Pigmentiphaga aceris: one gene and its partner. The protein of the gene in region 2 interacts with the protein of the main gene of each other region in a pairwise test. Links are inferred from orthologs where the notes say so. Each region holds a gene or a part of one and is shown on either strand. Other genes may lie near its edges.

The links.
Region 1: the proteins of dnaE (region 2) and FXN63_RS26500 interact in binary tests that used the Escherichia coli proteins (3 or more experiments, as listed by UniProt). The link is inferred for Pigmentiphaga aceris from one-to-one orthologs.

What each region holds. Positions count from the first base shown.
Region 1 is NZ_CP043046.1:6,123,392-6,131,539, forward strand. The notes cover bases 3,176-6,172. They hold FXN63_RS26500 (methionine aminotransferase), read left to right. Parts: upstream 3,176-4,089; coding sequence 4,090-5,256; downstream 5,257-6,172. Other genes in these bases: FXN63_RS26490 (D-2-hydroxyacid dehydrogenase family protein), read left to right, coding at 3,176-3,436; FXN63_RS26495 (cold-shock protein), read right to left, coding at 3,558-3,764. Also shown: FXN63_RS26480 (sulfite exporter TauE/SafE family protein), read right to left, coding at 686-1,459; FXN63_RS26485 (fasciclin domain-containing protein), read right to left, coding at 1,771-2,232; more of FXN63_RS26490, read left to right, coding at 2,417-3,175; FXN63_RS26505 (metallophosphoesterase family protein), read left to right, coding at 6,193-7,326; FXN63_RS26510 (AAA family ATPase), read left to right, coding at 7,323-8,148. UniProt on the Escherichia coli protein: Shows aminotransferase activity with methionine and histidine as substrates, and to a lesser extent also with phenylalanine.
Region 2 is NZ_CP043046.1:4,066,697-4,075,928, forward strand. The notes cover bases 3,613-7,693. They hold dnaE (DNA polymerase III subunit alpha), read right to left. Parts: upstream 7,305-7,693; coding sequence 3,813-7,304; downstream 3,613-3,812. Other genes in these bases: FXN63_RS17615 (glycosyltransferase family 2 protein), read right to left, coding at 3,613-3,786; FXN63_RS17625 (DUF4148 domain-containing protein), read right to left, coding at 7,528-7,693. In the rest of the region: FXN63_RS17600 (glycosyltransferase family 4 protein), read left to right, coding at 1-687; FXN63_RS17605 (O-antigen ligase family protein), read left to right, coding at 705-2,006; FXN63_RS17610 (glycosyltransferase family 2 protein), read right to left, coding at 2,123-2,986; more of FXN63_RS17615, read right to left, coding at 2,983-3,612; more of FXN63_RS17625, read right to left, coding at 7,694-7,830; FXN63_RS17630 (LysR family transcriptional regulator), read left to right, coding at 7,994-8,956; tRNA glutamyl-Q(34) synthetase GluQRS, read left to right, coding at 8,960-9,232. UniProt on the Escherichia coli protein: DNA polymerase III is a complex, multichain enzyme responsible for most of the replicative synthesis in bacteria. This DNA polymerase also exhibits 3' to 5' exonuclease activity. The alpha chain is the DNA polymerase catalytic subunit.

The DNA of each region.
Region 1 (8,148 bases), 2.1 Mb from region 2 along the record:
CAGCTTGAGTACGGACGTACCCTGACGGATACGTTTTTGGCAGCGAGCTGCTGCTGGCAGAACGTCGTGCAGTCCGAGCAATGGGTCTGTCTCGTTCGATTGTCAGCATGCTCAACCTACCAAGCGTTCCTCAATTTCACGTTAGCAATCGACGTTCACATTAGGCTTTCAACTCTCACGCTTAGCCGCCCCCACCACGTTTGCCGCCACCCTTCTCCGCATGCCGTGACGCGGCGGCCACCCGCTTCGGTGTCACCCCACCACCAAGCAAGCGCGCAAATTTCCTTGAGTGGCATTGCTGTAAAAGGCTGCTGAAGAACCTACCGAATTGCGAGCCGGAGGCGTCGCTTCGTGGCGACCTAGCCAGCCAATCCCCCGAGGCCAGCCGCGTGGCGATCAAGAATGGTGGCCAATAAATGCCGAGAACCAAGTCCAGCACCAAGCAGCCAGAAGAACAAAAACCGCCCAAAGGCGGCATGCGCAGCTAACCAAGAAAGCCTGAAGGCGTGGGTGGTGGGGCCGGGTCGGCTGCCCTTCTGGACAAGGTGGAGGGCGGAGACCCGACGCCAAGGTCAAGCGGGGCAGACGAGCCGGCCCCACCACCCGCGACTGACTAAAGCACAGCTACACCATCACCAAAAAACTGCCACCACCCCAAATTGCTGCAGTGCGACAACCTCAGCAATCATCGGAAAAAAGCGTCATACATAGACTTAACAATCAGCGCCGAGACAACAACCAAAAACAGCCGCCGAACAAACCCCGTTCCATGCTTAAGCGCCATCCGACTGCCAATCTGCGAACCCGCCAGATTGAACACCGCCATCACCGCACCCACCGCCCACCACACATGGCCATCCGCACCAAACCACAATAGTGCCGCCGCATTACACGCCACGTTAACGATTTTGGCCGACACCGACCCAGACAGAAAATCAAACCCGAAAAAGCGCACAAACATAAACAGCAGAAAACTGCCCGTGCCAGGCCCGAACAAACCGTCGTAAAACCCAATCGCCCCACCCATCAGCAAGGCCATGAACAACTCTCGCCGACCATCAAACTTCGGCGCATGCACACTGCCCAAATCCTTCTTCGCCAAGGTATAGACAAACACCGCCATCAACACAAAAGGCAAAATCGGCCGCACCGTCTCAGGCGGAATTCGCGTCACCGACCATGCGCCCCAGAATGCGCAAAAGAAAGCCGCACACGCTGCCGGCAACGCCGTGCGCCACGGCACCCGCGTCGAACGAGCGTATCGCCATGCCGCCGAACCGGTCCCAATGATGCCCGCCAGTTTGCTGGTCCCCAACAAGGTCGCCGGTGCTTCACGTGGAAAAATCGAGAAAATGGCCGGGACTTGAATCAGCCCTCCCCCACCCACAATCGAATCGATATAACCCGCCATAAAAGCGGCACAAGCCAACATGAGCCATTGCGTGCTCGATAAGTCCATAGCAAAACCAGCGCAAAAAGTCGGGTAGAAGAAGAACCGCAGATGAATAATCAAGGCGAAAAAAAACGCGGCCTCTGATCGAGACCGCGCTTCCTTACCGACAAAAATGTTTGCCTGAGTGCTTAACTGGATGCTTAACGGAATGCTTGCGTGCGTATCCGGGGATACCTGAATTCAATACCCGAATTCGCTACCTGAAAGCACCCACGTTCATCGCTAAACCACCTCAGCACTCGTCAGCCAAGGCCGCCAGATTGCGCCGCATGCTAGCACGCAAGCCACCTTCAATTCCCCAACCCGGCGCAGCCGGATCACTTGGGGAAAATCACCTTGTCGATCAAATAGACCACACCGTTATCGGCTTCCACATCTGCCTTGACCACCGACGCACCGTCAATCTGCCAACCCTGTGGCCCGTTCACCATCGCCAGCGTCTGCCCCTGCACCGTCTTCAGATTGCCCTGCTTCAAGTCATCCGCATGCAAGACCCCCGGCACCACGTGGTACTTCAACACCTCGGCCAACAAGGCCTTGTCAGCCAGCAACTGCTCGACCGTATTGGCAGGCAATTGCGCCCACGCCTCGTCAGTCGGTGCAAACACCGTATATGGCCCGGCCTTGCGCAAGGTGTCAGACAATCCCACTGACTGAGCGGCCTCCACCATGGTGCGCGCCTGACCCGTTGCTGCTGCCGTATCGACCACATCGGCAGCCTGAGCACCTGCTATGCAGCCTGCGCTCAGCAATACACCTGCTATCCAGATTCTGTTCATGTCCCGGCCTCCCGAAAAAATGGCGGCTGAGCAAGGAAACTCACCGTCTATCAATTGGCATCATGGACGTGTAGGCTGTAACCAGGCGCGGGCGCTTGGCAAGCGTTCGCAACAGCAGCGGCCAGGCAATGCTTGCGATGATAGTATCCGCTCACTTTAAACATCGACGTATGAGTCCGCGTTCATGAATATCACTATCCTCGACGACTACCAGGATGCAGTCCGTAAACTGGACTGCTTCAGCATGCTGGAAGGCCATGAAGTGAAGGTGTTCAACAACACCGTCAAAGGTATTGGCCAGTTGTCGGTACGACTGCGAGATACCGAAGTCCTGGTGCTGATCCGTGAACGCACGGCCATTACTCGCCTGCTGCTGGAAAAGCTGCCGAAACTGAAGCTGATCGCGCAGACTGCACGCGTCGGTCCGCATATCGATCTGGACGCCTGCACCGCGCGTGGCGTCATCGTGACTGAGGGCAAAGGATCCCCGATTGCCGCCTCGGAACTGACCTGGGCACTGATCATGGCGGCCTTGCGCCGCATTCCCCAGCACGTGGCTGCGCTCAAGCACGGCGCCTGGCAGCAACCGGGCATGAAGGCCGCGTCGATGCCGGCCAATTTCGGCCTGGGCCAGACGCTGCATGGCCGCACGCTGGGCATTCTGGGCTATGGAAAGATCGGCCAGCGCCTGGCCACCTACGCCACCGCCTTCGGCATGAAGGTCCTGGTATGGGGCCGCGAAGGGTCACGGGAACGCGCACAACAAGATGGTCACGAATTTGCCACCAGCAAATCGGCCCTGTTCGAAACGGCAGACGTGCTCAGTTTGAACCTGCGCCTGAATGACGAAACGCGTGGCAGCGTGACGCAGGAAGATCTGCTGCGGATGAAACCCACTGCGCTTCTGGTCAATACCGCGCGTGCCGAATTGATCGAACCCGATGCATTGGTGGCTGCCCTCAACCGGGGCAAACCGGGTCTGGCTGCCATCGACGTGTTTGAGTCCGAACCCATTTTGCAAGGCCACCCGTTCCTGCGCATGGAAAACGTGATCTGCACGCCGCATATTGGTTATGTCGAGCAGGACAGTTATGAGTCCTACTTCCGTCAGGCATTCGGCACGATCCTGGCTTGGGCAGAAGGTCGACCGGAACACGTGGCCAATCCCGATGTGCTGAAACGCTGGCCGCATCAGAATATGTAAATCGCTGATCCCGACCAGCCTGGAACGTGTATAAAAACCAAAATAAAACGCCCCGCATCAGCGGGGCGTTTTGTTTATCGGCGGGACAAGCGCCGATATCAGGTCTGACAGGACACCGCGCTCAAAGCGGCTTGATGTCCGATGCCTGGGGGCCTTTCGGGCCGTCCTTGACTTCGTATTCCACTTCCTGACCTTCCGTCAGGCTGCGATAGCCGCGGCCGGTAATGGCGGAAAAGTGTGCAAAAACGTCAGGTCCGCCGGCATCGGGAGTAATGAAACCGAAGCCCTTGTCGGCGTTGAACCATTTAACCTTGCCCTTCTGTGCCATGGGTGGCGTCCTTTAAATAAAGAAAAGTGCACTGAAACCAAGAACGCCGACACCAACTGGAATGCGGAAAGCCTCCGCATAAGGCAGACGGGACTTGCGCACTACTGGAATTCAACTGCGAAATGCAGCATACCCGCGCAAAACAGACGAATCAAACCTTTGCCAATGAAATTGTTAGTAATTCGCAATACGTATCGGGAAAACCCTTAAAGTCACGTGGGGCTTGGATATGCGGGTATTGAACGGGGGTCCGGCAGCCCATTTGAACCATCATCGCGTGGGCTAGACTGGCACCTCTGCCTGAACAGTTACCAAGTTGCCAACCATGGTCCTTTCCAAGCTGCCGGATGTCGGCACCACCATTTTCACTGTCATGAGCCGCCTGGCGACCGAACGCCAAGCGATTAATCTCGGACAGGGATTTCCTGACTTCAATCCGGATTCGCGCCTGATCGCGCTGGTCGACGAAGCGATGAAGGCGGGTCATAACCAATATCCGTTCATGCCGGGCGTCGCCCCCTTGCGCCAAGCCATCGCCGACAAGATCGAAACGCTTTACGGCCACGCCTACCACCCGGATACCGATATCACGGTCACCAGCGGTGCCACCCAGGCGCTGATGACGGCAATCATGGCCACTGTGCACCCTGGCGATGAGGTCGTGGTGCTGGAGCCCTGCTACGACAGCTACGTGCCTGCCATTCGCCTGGCTGGCGGCACACCGGTACCCGTGCCGCTGCGTACGCCCCAGACGGACGACCCGTATTACCGGGTGGAATGGGATCGCGTGCGTGCGGCCATCACCTCGCGCACCCGTCTGCTGCTGATCAACTTCCCGCACAACCCCACCGGCGCGGTATTGAACGACGCCGATCTGGATGCGCTGGAAAAGATCGTGTCGGATACCGGTGTGATTCTGCTGTCGGACGAAGCCTACGAACACATCGTGTTCGACGGCGTGCTGCATGCGTCGATTGCACGTCGCCCTGCCCTGGCGGCCCGTTCCATCCTGATCGGTTCGTTCGGCAAGACTTTCCACATCACTGGATGGAAACTGGGCTATTGCTGCGCACCAGCGGCGCTCACGGTGGAATTGCGCAAGGTTCACCAGTTCATGGTGTTCACCGTCTCGTCCCCCATGCAGTTTGCGGTGGCGGAATATCTGAAAGACCCCCTGCCCTACCTGAATCTGCCCACGTTCTACCAGGCCAAGCGCGACCGCCTGTTCGAAGGCTTGAAGAAAACCCGTTTCCGTCCGCTGCCCAGCCCGGGCACGTTCTTCCTGCTGGCAGATTACTCGGCGATTTCCGACGTGCCGGAAGCCGAGTTTGCCAAATGGCTGACGACTGAGCACGGCGTGGCCGTCATCCCGATTGCAGCGTTCTACGGCAAACCGGATGCGCCCTCTTCCAACCGTCAGATGGTTCGCTTCTGCTTCGCCAAGCAGGACGCCACGCTCGACACCGCACTGGAACGCCTGCAACGGGTGTGATTGGCCAGAACCCCGTGTAGGACCGGTGTGATTTGCGATTGCGCTGAATCACACCGGCATAAAAGACCACGCTGCGGCTGATTGCCGCACCGTGGTCTTTTTTCGTTCAAAACACGGTTTTCAGTAAATGGCGATGTGAGCCTTGCTCGCAGGATCAGACGCGCTCGTCTGACTTCCCCTCAGCCAGAGCGTCAGCAGCGCTTCCTGATGCCACTACAAGCGTCTGGACCACCCCAGGGTGGGCACAAGAGCCCCAAATGCCGTGACGGCCCGCTGAGCGCTTCCTGAGCCTTCTCACCCTTGTCTTGCAGACCAGGGCTTGTACACCGTCGATTTCCTTCGACTTGTTCACGGTTTATCCACTGTGAATCTGCCTGGTGAGCCCGGCAGGTACCAGCGCATCAGTTTCCCATCCCCTTGCACGTCCGTTTTGCACGGCTTGTTCCACATGCCTGTTCTGCATGTCTTCAAGTCGGCAATCCCCTTTGCATCGCCAAGACGTGATCCCTGCATTGCCAGGAATCCTTGCCTTTGGTCTTCAGCAAGTCCCGGAGGGACGCGTCGTCGCAGCTAGGAAGGTTGTTATACACATTACTATCTATCTTGATAGTAGTAGGTAATAGGTGTCTGTGGATAACTCGAAGTTCTTCACTTTATCTTTATTTATCAACAACCTGCGCGATTTTTTTGGCGTGGAAAAGTATGAACCTGTAGTGTATCTGGAAAATGAACAACTTTTTCCACAGAACAAATAAGCAGCCTTATCCAGAAATTATCAACAGGCTGTGCACAAGTTCTTTTCCCTCACGTTGTCCACAGGCGTGTTGATAAGTTTTTGCACCAGAACTGCGGATAACTTCAACATTTCGCCGTCATCCACAGCCCCAACTTTTCGGCTTGTCCACGTGTCGTGGCCGCCATTGCTCCAGGATCTGCATGCTTCGTTTTATCCACACCGCCGATTGGCAGATTGGTCGCCACTACGGTCAGTTCGATGTCGAAGACGGCGCGGTGCTGGCCGATGCCCGAATCGACACCGTTGGCCGGATTGCCCAGCTGGCGGCATCCCGCCAGGTCGATGCCGTGCTGGTCGCCGGTGATGTGTTCGACACCCAGGCGGTGTCGGACCGGACCATTCGCCGCCTGTTTGCAGCGCTCGCACCGTTTGCCGGCCCGTGGATCATGATTGCGGGCAACCACGACGCCGCGCTGGCCGACAGCGTGTGGACTCGCGCCGCGCAACTGGGCTGCGTACCCGCCAATGTCCATCGACCGAACGGCCTGCTGGTGCTGCCGGACCTGCGCGCAGCCGTGCTCGCCGCCCCGCTGACCCAGCGTCATACCTACGACGATGTGACCGACGCCTTCGACCGGCTGGAAAGTCCGGACGACCACCTTCGCATCGGCATTGCCCATGGCAGCGTGACCGGCCGCCTGCCCGACACCATCGATTCGACCAACTCGATTGCCGCAGACAGGGCCAGCCGGGCACGTCTGGACTACCTGGCGCTGGGCGACTGGCATGGCTGCCTGCAGATCGACGCCAACACCTGGTACGCCGGCACGCCGGAACAGGACCGCTTTCGCGGCAACGAACCGGGCTTCGTGCTGGAAGTCGCCATTGATGCGGTGGGCGCAGTGCCCGCCGTGACCCGTCACCAGATCGGCCGTTATGTCTGGTCGTCCTGGTCGGTGCATATCTCGGTGCCCAGCGATGTCGATGAACTCGCCCAACGCTTGGCGCAACTAGGTCCGCAGGACGTGTTGCAGATCGAGGTGGGCGGACACGTCAATCTCGCCACGCGAGATCGGCTGGATGCCTGCCTGGCCGATGCCTCGGCACGGGTGCGATCGCTGCGCAGCGATGTGACGGCCATGGTGCTGGAGCCGGACGAACATGATCTGGTCACGCTCGGCGCGCAGGGTTATGTCTCCGATGTGCTGCAGCAGTTGCGGGTCTTGCAGGAAGACCCCGCCAAGGCGGACCTGGCTCGCGAAGCACTCGGTCTGCTGGTTCGTTATCAACGTGAACTGACTGTGGATGCGCCTGCGAAGGAGGCCGGGAAATGAGTCAGGACCGCATGGACCAAAACCGCATGAAACTCGACCGCATCGCACTCGAAGAATTCCGCCGCTTCCGCGCCCCCTTTGCGCTCGATGGATTGCAGCCTGGGCTCAATCTTTTTGTCGGTCCGAACGAAGCCGGCAAAAGCACCATTGCCGCTGCCCTGCGCGGTGCGTTTCTTCAGCGTTTCAAGACCTCGAAAGTCGAAGACTTCGCCCCCTGGAACAGCAGCGGTGCCCGCCCCACCGTCACCGTGCAATTCCGCGTCGGTGCCCGCGAATACGAACTGCGTAAATCCTTTCTGACCAAGGCCCGTTGTGAACTGCTGATCGACGGCGGTGCCCAGCGACTGGAAGGCGAACAGGCAGAAGACGCGCTGGCTGAACTACTGGGTTTCGAGTTCGCCAGCAAAGGACAGAGCAAAGCCGAACACAGTGGTGTGCCCGGCCTCTTGTGGATACAGCAAGGCGAGGGACAGAACCTGTTGGAACCGGCCGCCTACGCCGGTTCCCATCTGCGCGATGCGCTCAGTCAGTTGTCGGGCGAGCTGGTCACGGGTGACAGCGACCGCGTGTTCGACCGTGCCGTCGAGGCGCGCGCCGCCCTGCGTGATGCCCGCAGCAACCGTCCCAAAGGCGAGTACAAAGCGGCGGAAGATGCCTTGGCCGAAGCGATGGCCAGACAAAGCACATTGCTGGCAGAAAAAACCCGCCTGGATACCGATGTAGACCAGCTGGCGCAACTGCGCGACACCCACGAAAAAGCACGCCAGGCCCAGCCCTGGACCGAGCTGGAAAAACAGGCGGCACAGGCACGTGACAAGCTGG
Region 2 (9,232 bases):
CACTATGCGCATGCCAGCGTGGTGGTTGCACACGCCGAATTGATGGCGGCGGAACTGCGCGAGCATTACCAGGTCGAGGATTCGCGCATTCATGTGCTGTATCCGCCGATTGATGCCCAGCGTTTTTCACCGGTCGATGCCGACGAGCGATTGCGTCTGCGCACAGCACTTGGGCTGCCGACCGATCGCGTGGTGTTCCTGTTCCCGTCGTCCAGCCATGTGCGCAAAGGACTGCCGCAACTGGCCGCCTACTTTGCACAAAGTACGCAACCGATTCTGCTGGCGGTGCTGGGACGCCCGGTCGACCAGACTTGGCCGAACGTGCAATACCTGGGCTATCACCCAGATATTGAAAACGCCTACCGCGCGGCGGACTACGCCATCCTGGCATCGCGCTACGAGCCCTTCGGGTTGGTCGGCCCCGAAGCCGTGTTGTGCGGCACCCCTGCCGTGCTGGCAAGCAATGTGGGCTGCACCGAGGTGCTTTCCGCCGACGCGGTCATGCGCTTCGAGCTGGATGATCCGGCATCGCTTGCCGCCTGCATTGGCGACGCCGTCGCCCGGGTGCAGCGCGGTGACGGTCGACTGACAGACCCGCGCAGCCACCTTTCCTATGATCCCGACATGGCTGCCCACGCACGCGCCATCTTGTCTACCGCGGGCGCTTGCCCGACGGTTCAAGCCTGAAGAAGAGTCTGTCCTGCATGCAAGTTCGATTACCCACTCGCCGCTCGGTCGACGCCCTTACCGGGTGGAGCGCAGCCATTGCCGTATGCCTGCTGCCCGCACTGACCTTGACGATTCGCGGCAGCGCCAATCGGATTCTGCTGGTTCTGTTGCTATGTGCGGCCATTGCAGCCGTCGTCAGCCACCGCACGCCTGACGCCCGCTTCGGTGCCTTGGCACGACGCTATTGGGCCTTGTATGCCGCCATGACCTCGCTCCTGGTGGCGGCGGCCGTCAGCACCCTCGCCTGGGGGGAGCGCGATATGTCGGTGCTGGACACACCTACCCGGGTAGCCGTGTTCGGCCTGGTGTTCTTCGCCGTGATGGGTGCACCTCGCAAGTTGCTGAAGCAGTTCCAATGGGGCTGCGTCATCGGTGCGATCGCTGCGGCGCTGATGCTGGCGGTGGCGCTGCAGGCCAATGGTGGCGAACGGCCCTTGCAGGTCGGCTTCACCAACCTGCTGGCCTTCAGCAACATCGCCTTGTTGCTTGGCCTGTTCTCGTTCCTGTCGATCAGCTGGTCCAACTGGCAGAGCAATGCCGGCAAGCTGTGCGTGCTGGTGAAGATCGGCGCAGGCACGGCTGGCCTGCTGGCGTCGTATGCCTCGGGTTCGCGGGGTGGATGGCTGGCCTTGCCGGTGATGGCACTGGTGTTGCTGGTGCAATATCGCGGGTCATGGCGCATCAAGGTGCTTGCCCTGCTGCTGGTCGTGACGGCTGTGCTTTCTGCGTATCACTTCAATCCGAAAGTGCAGATGCGCACCGCTGCCGCCCATACCGAGATCACGGAATATCTCGACGGGAAAAATCTGGATTCCTCGGTGGGCACTCGCCTGCAGTTGTGGAACGCAGCCTGGCTGACCTTCACCCAACATCCGCTGATAGGCGTCAGCCGGCAGAACTACAAGCAGACCATGTCGGAGCTGGCGCAGCGCGGTGTGCTGACACCCACTGCTGCCGCTTTCGGCCATTCTCACAATGAATTGATGTTCAACCTGGCGACGCTGGGCCTGCTGGGCGTGGCCAGCATGCTGTCGATCTGGCTGGTGCCGGCGGTGGTGTTTGCGTCGGCGGCGCGCAGCATGAACCCGGACAAGCGCATTGCCGGCACGATGGGCTTGTTTCTTACCCTTGGGTTCATGGTGTTCGGACTGACCGAGGTGATGTTCACGGTGTCCATGGTGGCGGCGTTCTATACCGTGGTGGCGGCTACGCTGCTGGCCATTATCGTGAAGGCGGATGAGGATGGCCGGGGCAAGTGGGATAACGCGGCGGCGTGAGCGGAAGTGGTGCCGCGCCAGTCGGTTAGAGATGCCGCGCGATTGGTTTTAAAGCCGCACCAGTTGGTTTGACATCTCCACTGGGCATCACACGCAACGAATGTGCGCTTGCCGGATCAAGCGCTTTTCAGCGATGCATGTCCTGCTGACACACCCGTCTGCACACCACTGATACCCCGCTCCGCCATCCGGCGCTTGCTGTCGATCAGCGCTTCCAGCCGAGCCACGTTCTCGGTCAGACGCGACCGGTCATTCTCTGCATGCCAAAGGTGGAATACACCCGTCGCAAAGCGCCCTTCCTTGCGCTGCACACCGGCATGCATCAGCCGGATGACCAAGTCGGAATCTTCCATTCCCCAGCCCTCGAACGCTTCGTCAAAGCCGTCCACCGCAAGCAGATCGTCTCGCCACACCGCCAGATTGCAGGTCTTGGCCCCTTCCCAGCGCTGCGGATAACGCTTGCGCCACGCCGCATGCAACGGCCGAGGCCATAAGGGCAGCAGGCGATTCAAGCCGCCTTTGAAGCGCTGGCGCAGCAGTTCGACCGGTCGCCACAAGGGCGATGCATCACCGGCTTGCAGCAATGCCTGTGTGTACTGCGAAGACAGCAGCACCCGGTTGCCCGCCACCAGCCAGCCGCGCTCGGCAAGTGCCGCGTGGCGAGCCGCGAAACTGGGGCGCAAGACACAATCCCCATCGACAAACACCACATAGTCGGACCGGCTTCGCACAATGGCCCGATTGCGGATCGCGGCTGCCCGGAAGCCCTCATCGGGATGCCAGACGTGTTCGATGCGCACCTTCGTATGCTTGCGCGCTTCCTCGATTACCGCCGCCGTTGACGCCCCGGAACCGTCGTCGGCCACCAGGATTTCGTCAAACGGGTGCGTCTGGGCCAGTGCAGATTGCAGCACCACAGCCAAGGCATCCGGCCGGTTGTAGGTCGTCACGACCAGGGCCAGGCTAGGTGTCTTGTTCATTTCTGCGGCTTCTCGGCATCCTGCGCAAGCAGGCGCTTCACGTAGCGGTAGTACGTGCCTTCCGCATTGGACACCGCCAGCATGAAGCCGTAGCGACCATCCAGAAACCCGGCCTTGATCACATAGGTGCGGAAAAATGCCCACAGCCCGTGCGTGATCGCGCTGGTCAACGACACCCGTTTGCCCCGCTCGCCCATGGCTTGCGCGCCGGCGGTGGAATAGCGGTTGACCTTGTCCAGCACCGTTTCCAGATCGCGGAAGCTGTAATGGATCAGCGACTGTTGCAAGCGGCCGATGCGCGCTTCTGGCACGACGGGAATCAGGCGCTCGTGTACCCGATGATCGGTGAAGTTTGCCTCGCCCCGTCGGAACAGGCGCAGCACTGGGTCGGGCCACCAGCCAGCGTGACGCATGAAGTGCCCGCAATAGGACGACAGGCGCGGCAGTTCGTACAAGGCGGGCGCGTTGTCGTCCGTGTTTGCCTGCTCGATGGTGCGGCGAATTTCTTCGGCCAGCGGTTCAGGCACGCGTTCATCGGCGTCAATCGACAACACCCAATCGCCGGTCGCAAGTGCCAATGCGCGGTTCTTCTGTGCGCCGAAACCGGGCCAGTCACGGGTGGGCACCACGTGCGCACCGAAGGCACGCGCGCGCACCACCGTGTCATCGGAACTGCCTGAATCAACCACGATCCACTCATCGGCAAATCGCAGGCTGGCCAGGCAGTCGCTGATGTTGGCCGATTCATTGTGCGTGATCAGAATCACGGACAGTCGCGGCCGCGATCCAGGCGCGGGCATCACACCAGCACCCTCAGTCGTCGTGCTCAATATGTCAGCTCCACGCCGTCGGGCTGCACCCACTTGCCCAGCTGCTGAATCAGCGTGTCGGACAAACGCACCCGCCACGATTCATCAAGCCTGACCACGCAGCGCGCATCGCCACGCGAATAGCGGATTTCGACCGGCGTACCGGGCAAGCCGTTTTCAGGTTCTGCACGGAACGGATTAAGCATCTGCCGCAGGCGATCAGCATCTGCATTGCCATTCAAGGTAATGCGCAGCGCACGTGCATTGGCCTCGCGCGCCAACTGCAGATCGAACAGATTTTCGGCCACGATCCGCGTGCCGCCCGAATATTCATCGTTGCTGACCTTGCCATGCACCACCAGCAACTGGTCTTCGCGCAGCTTGCTGCGATGCTGCTCGAACAGCTCGTTGAAGATCGAGATTTCCACCTGTGCCGTGCCGTCGTCCAGCACCGCAAACAGCATTTTTCCGCGACGGGTCATCTGCACCCGCACCGCCGTCAGCACGCCTGCCAGCCATTGCAATTCGCGGTTGGGCTGCATCTTGTTCAGCGGTGTGCGCACGAAGCGACGAACCTCATCGCGATACGAATCGAACAGGTGGCCGCTGAAGAAATAACCCAGCGCGAGCTTTTCCTGGGTCAATTGTTCACGCATGTCCCAGGGGTCGACCTTGACCAGCTCACCGGTCAGATCGTCATGGTCGTCGCCACCGAAGAGCGACACTTGGCTGGCGGCACGTGCCGCCTGTTCGGCACCTTCCATCGCCAGCGGCACAGATGCCAGCATGGCCGCGCGATTCGGTTCGATGGTGTCGAAAGCACCTGCCTTGATCAGGGCTTCGATGGTGCGACGGTTCACGCTCTGCTTGCTGACGCGACGGCAGAAATCGAACAGGCTCTTGAACGCGCCACCTTCCTTGCGGGCACGCAGAATGTCTTCCACTGCGCCTTGGCCCGTGCCTTTCACTGCACCCAGACCGTAACGCATGGTGCGCGGCGGCAGGCCCTTCTTGGTGTGCACGTCGGCAACCGGCTCGAAGCGGTAGCCCGAATAGTTCACATCGGGCGGCAAGACCTCGACGCCGTTTTCCTGCGCATCACGGCAGAACACCTGCACCTTGTCGGTGGCGTCCATATCGGACGACATGGTGGCGGCCAGGAACTCGGCCGGGTGATGGGCCTTCAGCCACGCGGTCTGGTAGGAAATCAGGGCGTAAGCGGCCGAGTGCGACTTGTTGAAGCCGTAGCCTGCGAACTTTTCCATCAGGTCGAACAGGTTCACCGCCAGCTTCGGGTCGTGGCCCTTTTGCTTGGCACCCTCTTCGAACATCACCCGCTGCTTGGCCATTTCCTCGGGCTTTTTCTTGCCCATGGCGCGGCGCAGCAAGTCGGCACCGCCCAGCGAATAGCCGCCGATGATCTGCGAGATCAGCATCACCTGCTCTTGGTAGACGATGACCCCATAGGTGCTCTTCAGCGTGCTTTCCAGGTCGGGGTGGAAATAATCCACCGATGCACGACCGTGCTTGCGATTCACGAAGTCGTCCACCATGCCCGATTCCAGCGGGCCGGGACGATACAGCGCAAGCATTGCGATGATGTCTTCGAAAGTATTCGGGCGCAGCTTCTTCAGCAGTTCCTTCATGCCGCGCGATTCGAGCTGGAATACCGAAGTGGTGTTGCCCTCGCTCAGCAGCTTGTAGACGGCCGGGTCGTCGAGCGACAAGGCCATCACATCGAAGTCGCGCTTGTTCTCGTTGAACTGGCGCACGTAGCGCACGGCCCAATCCAGAATCGTCAGATTTCGCAGACCCAAGAAGTCGAACTTCACCAGGCCGACGGCTTCCACATCGTCCTTGTCGAACTGCGACACCGCGCTGTTTTCCTGCCCCGGCTGGCAATACAGCGGGCAGAAATCAGTAAGCTTGCCCGGGGCGATCAACACACCGCCTGCGTGCATGCCGATGTTTCGGGTCAGGCCTTCCAGCGGCTTGGCCAGGTCAACCAGCGAGCGAACTTCCTCTTCCTGCTCGTAGCGTTCCTTGAAGGCCGGCTCGTCCTTCAGTGTGCGTTCCAGCGTCCACGGGTCCATGGGATTGAACGGGATCAGCTTGGACAAGCCGTCGCAGAACAAGTAAGGCATGTCCAGCACACGACCGGCGTCACGCACCACGGCCTTGGCACCCAAGGTACCGAAGGTGGCGATCTGGCTCACGGCCTGGCGACCGTACTTTTCCTTCACGTAGTCGATGACGCGTTCGCGGTTGTCCTGGCAGAAGTCGATGTCAAAGTCAGGCATCGAGACGCGTTCGGGATTCAGGAATCGCTCGAACAGCAAGTCATAACGGATCGGGTCCAGGTCGGTAATGCCCAGCGCATAGGCCACCAGCGAGCCTGCACCCGAGCCCCGGCCCGGCCCCACCGGTACGCCGTTGTTCTTGCCCCAGTTGATGAAGTCCTGAACGATCAGGAAGTAACCGGGGAAGCCCATCTGGATGATGGTCTTGCATTCCCAGCGCAGGCGTTCGTAATACTGCGCGCGCTTCGATTCCCGTTCCGCTTCGTCGGGGAACAGGAAGGCCATGCGCTTTTCCAGCCCTTCTTCCGACAGCTGGATCAGGAAGTCGTCCAGCGACACGCCATCGGGGGTCGGGAAGTCAGGCAACTGCGGCTTGCCCAGCACCAGGCTCAGATTGCAGCGCTGCGCAATCTGCACAGTATTGGCCAGCGCCGAGGGAATGTCGGCGAACTTGCGCTGCATGTCTTCAGACGTCAGCAGGTATTGTTCTTGGGTGAAGCGGCGCACGCGCTTCGGATTGCCCAGTTGCTCGCCCTCGGAAATGCAGGTGCGGGCCTCGTGCGCCATGAAGCCGTCTTGCTCCAGGAACTGGATGGGGTGCGTGGCGACCACGGGCAGTTGCGCCTGCACCGCCAGATGCAACGCGGCCTGCACGTAGCGTTCGTCACCATCGTGGCCCGCGCGCTGCAACTCTATATAGAAGGCCCCGGGAAAACGTGCCGACCAGACACGCGCAGCGGCGAGCGCAGCCGGCACATTGCCGTCTTCCAGCGCACGCCCCACTTCACCATTACGACCGCCGGACAGCACGATCAAACCCTCGCCCAGTTCCGCGAACCATTCGGGCAAGACCTCTGCGCGGCCCCGTTCCTGGTTGCGCAGGAAGGCGCGGCTGAGCAGTTCGCACAGGTTCAGGTAACCCTGGTGCGTACGCGCCAGCAGCAGCAGCCGATACGGTTTGGCGAGATCGTTCTCGTTGGTCACCCAGACATCGCAGCCGGCAATCGGCTTGACGCCCTTGCCGCGCGCCGCGTTGTAGAACTTGACCAGACCGAACAGGTTGGACAGGTCCGTCAGGGCGACGGCGGGCTGGCCCATCTCGGCCACCCGGCTGACCAGGTCGTCAATACGCACCGTGCCGTCGACAACCGAGAACTCGGAGTGGACGCGCAGGTGAACGAAGGGGGAGTTTTGCGCTACGGAAGACATCCGGCCATTTTAAACCGCGCGGCTGACTTTCGGCCGATACCTAGACAAAGCCTGCCAAAAGGCAGCGCGCGGCTGGATTCAGCGCGACAGGACAGCCATCGGACAGAAAAGGTTCAAATTATTTGCTGAAAGAAAAAAGCCCGTCATTCCTTTGGAATGACGGGCTCATTGTCATCAAGCGCATGCTGCGCCTGATGACACAAACATCGTGTCCAGAACGTGTTCAGCCTTCCAGCTCACCAACCTGAACGTTGCCTGCGATTCGCGCCTTGAGCGCCTCGGCAGCCACCTGCGCCCGGCTCAGTTGGCTGGTCACGGCAGCGTGCTGACCGTACTCGACATCCTCGCCCACTTCACCCATTGCACCAGCACGGCGGGCTGCTTGCAGTTCCGACACGACTTGCGCGCGGGTCTTCACGCTTTGCGCCTGTTCACGAATCTGGTCGGCGGGATTGGAGATTTCATCGGCGTAGGCGGACGAAGCAAACAAGGCAGCAACCAGGGCGACGGGGAACAGAACTTTCATGACAACTCCAGAAGTTATTAGGGGGCTTGCAGCGCTGCGGGGCAATCTGATTTGCGGCCGCGTCTGTGCATGGGCTGCATTGTGAGCGCGCCAATAACGGGGTTTGCGCCACGCAATTGACGAAACCATTGCAAATTTTTGAACGAACTACTATCGTGGTTTGATGTCGTTCGCCAATACCCTGACCCCCGATTCGGTTCTTATGGTCGATGCCATTGCCCGCCACGGCAGTTTTGCCAAGGCGGCGCGCGAACTGGGCAAAGTCCCGTCTGCAATCACCTATTCCGTGCGGCAGCTGGAAGAAAGCCTGGACGTGCTGCTGTTCGACCGCAGTGGTCACCGGGCCCGACTGACGCCTGCAGGCGAAGCGCTTTTGCGGGAAGGCCGCCACTTGGTGAACGCCTTCGACGCCTTGGCCGACCGGGTAAAACGGGTTGCCACTGGCTGGGAAGTGGAACTGCGCATAGCCGTCAATGCACTCTTTCCGATGGAACCCTTGTTCGATCTGGTGGAAGACTTTCAGCGCATCAACCAGCACACCCACCTGATCTTCAGCAGCGAAATCCTGCAAGGCAACTGGGATGCACTGGTATCAGGACGCGTGGACCTGGTGATCGGTGCCCACACCGAAGGCGCGCCCGGCCCAGGTTTTCCGTCACGGGCTCTGGGTGCTTTCAGCATGGCTTTCTGCGCAGCGCCGCATCACCCGCTGGCGCAGTTGCCGCAACCCATCGAACCCAGCGAGATCGCCCGTCACCAAGTGGTGATATTGGCCGACACCACGCGGCGCATGCCCGGACTGAACCGGGGCATGCATGCCAGTCGCAACAGCTTCACGGTGTCCTCCCTGCCTCATAAAGTGACGGCGCTACAGCGCGGCCTGGGCTGTGGATTCCTGCCCTTGAACCTGGCTGCTCCCCACATCGCAGACGGAACGCTGGTGCATTTGCGGCTGAATCGGCCAAGCGCGCCCGAACCACTGCTTTACGCCTGGCGCAGCCCTGCAGATGGCTTGGCGCTGAGCTGGTTCCTGCAGCGCCTGCAATCGCCGCGTCTGCGCGCTGCCTTGCTGTCCCAGGATGTTGCGCTGGACAATCCGGGCGCAGCCATTCCCATCAATAATTAGCCCATGTCGACACCCGCTTCCTACATTGGCCGCTTTGCGCCCAGCCCGACCGGTGCCCTGCATGCAGGCTCACTGGTGGCCGCAATGGCGAGCCTGCTTGACGCACGCGCCAGGCAAGGCACCTGGCTGCTGCGCATCGAAGATCTCGACACCCCACGCGTGGTGCCTGACAGCGACCGCCAGATCATGGCGCAACTGACTGCGCTGGGCATGCACTGGGATGGTGATGTGGTCTATCAATCGACCCGTGACGCGGCCTATCAGGCAGCGTTCGAT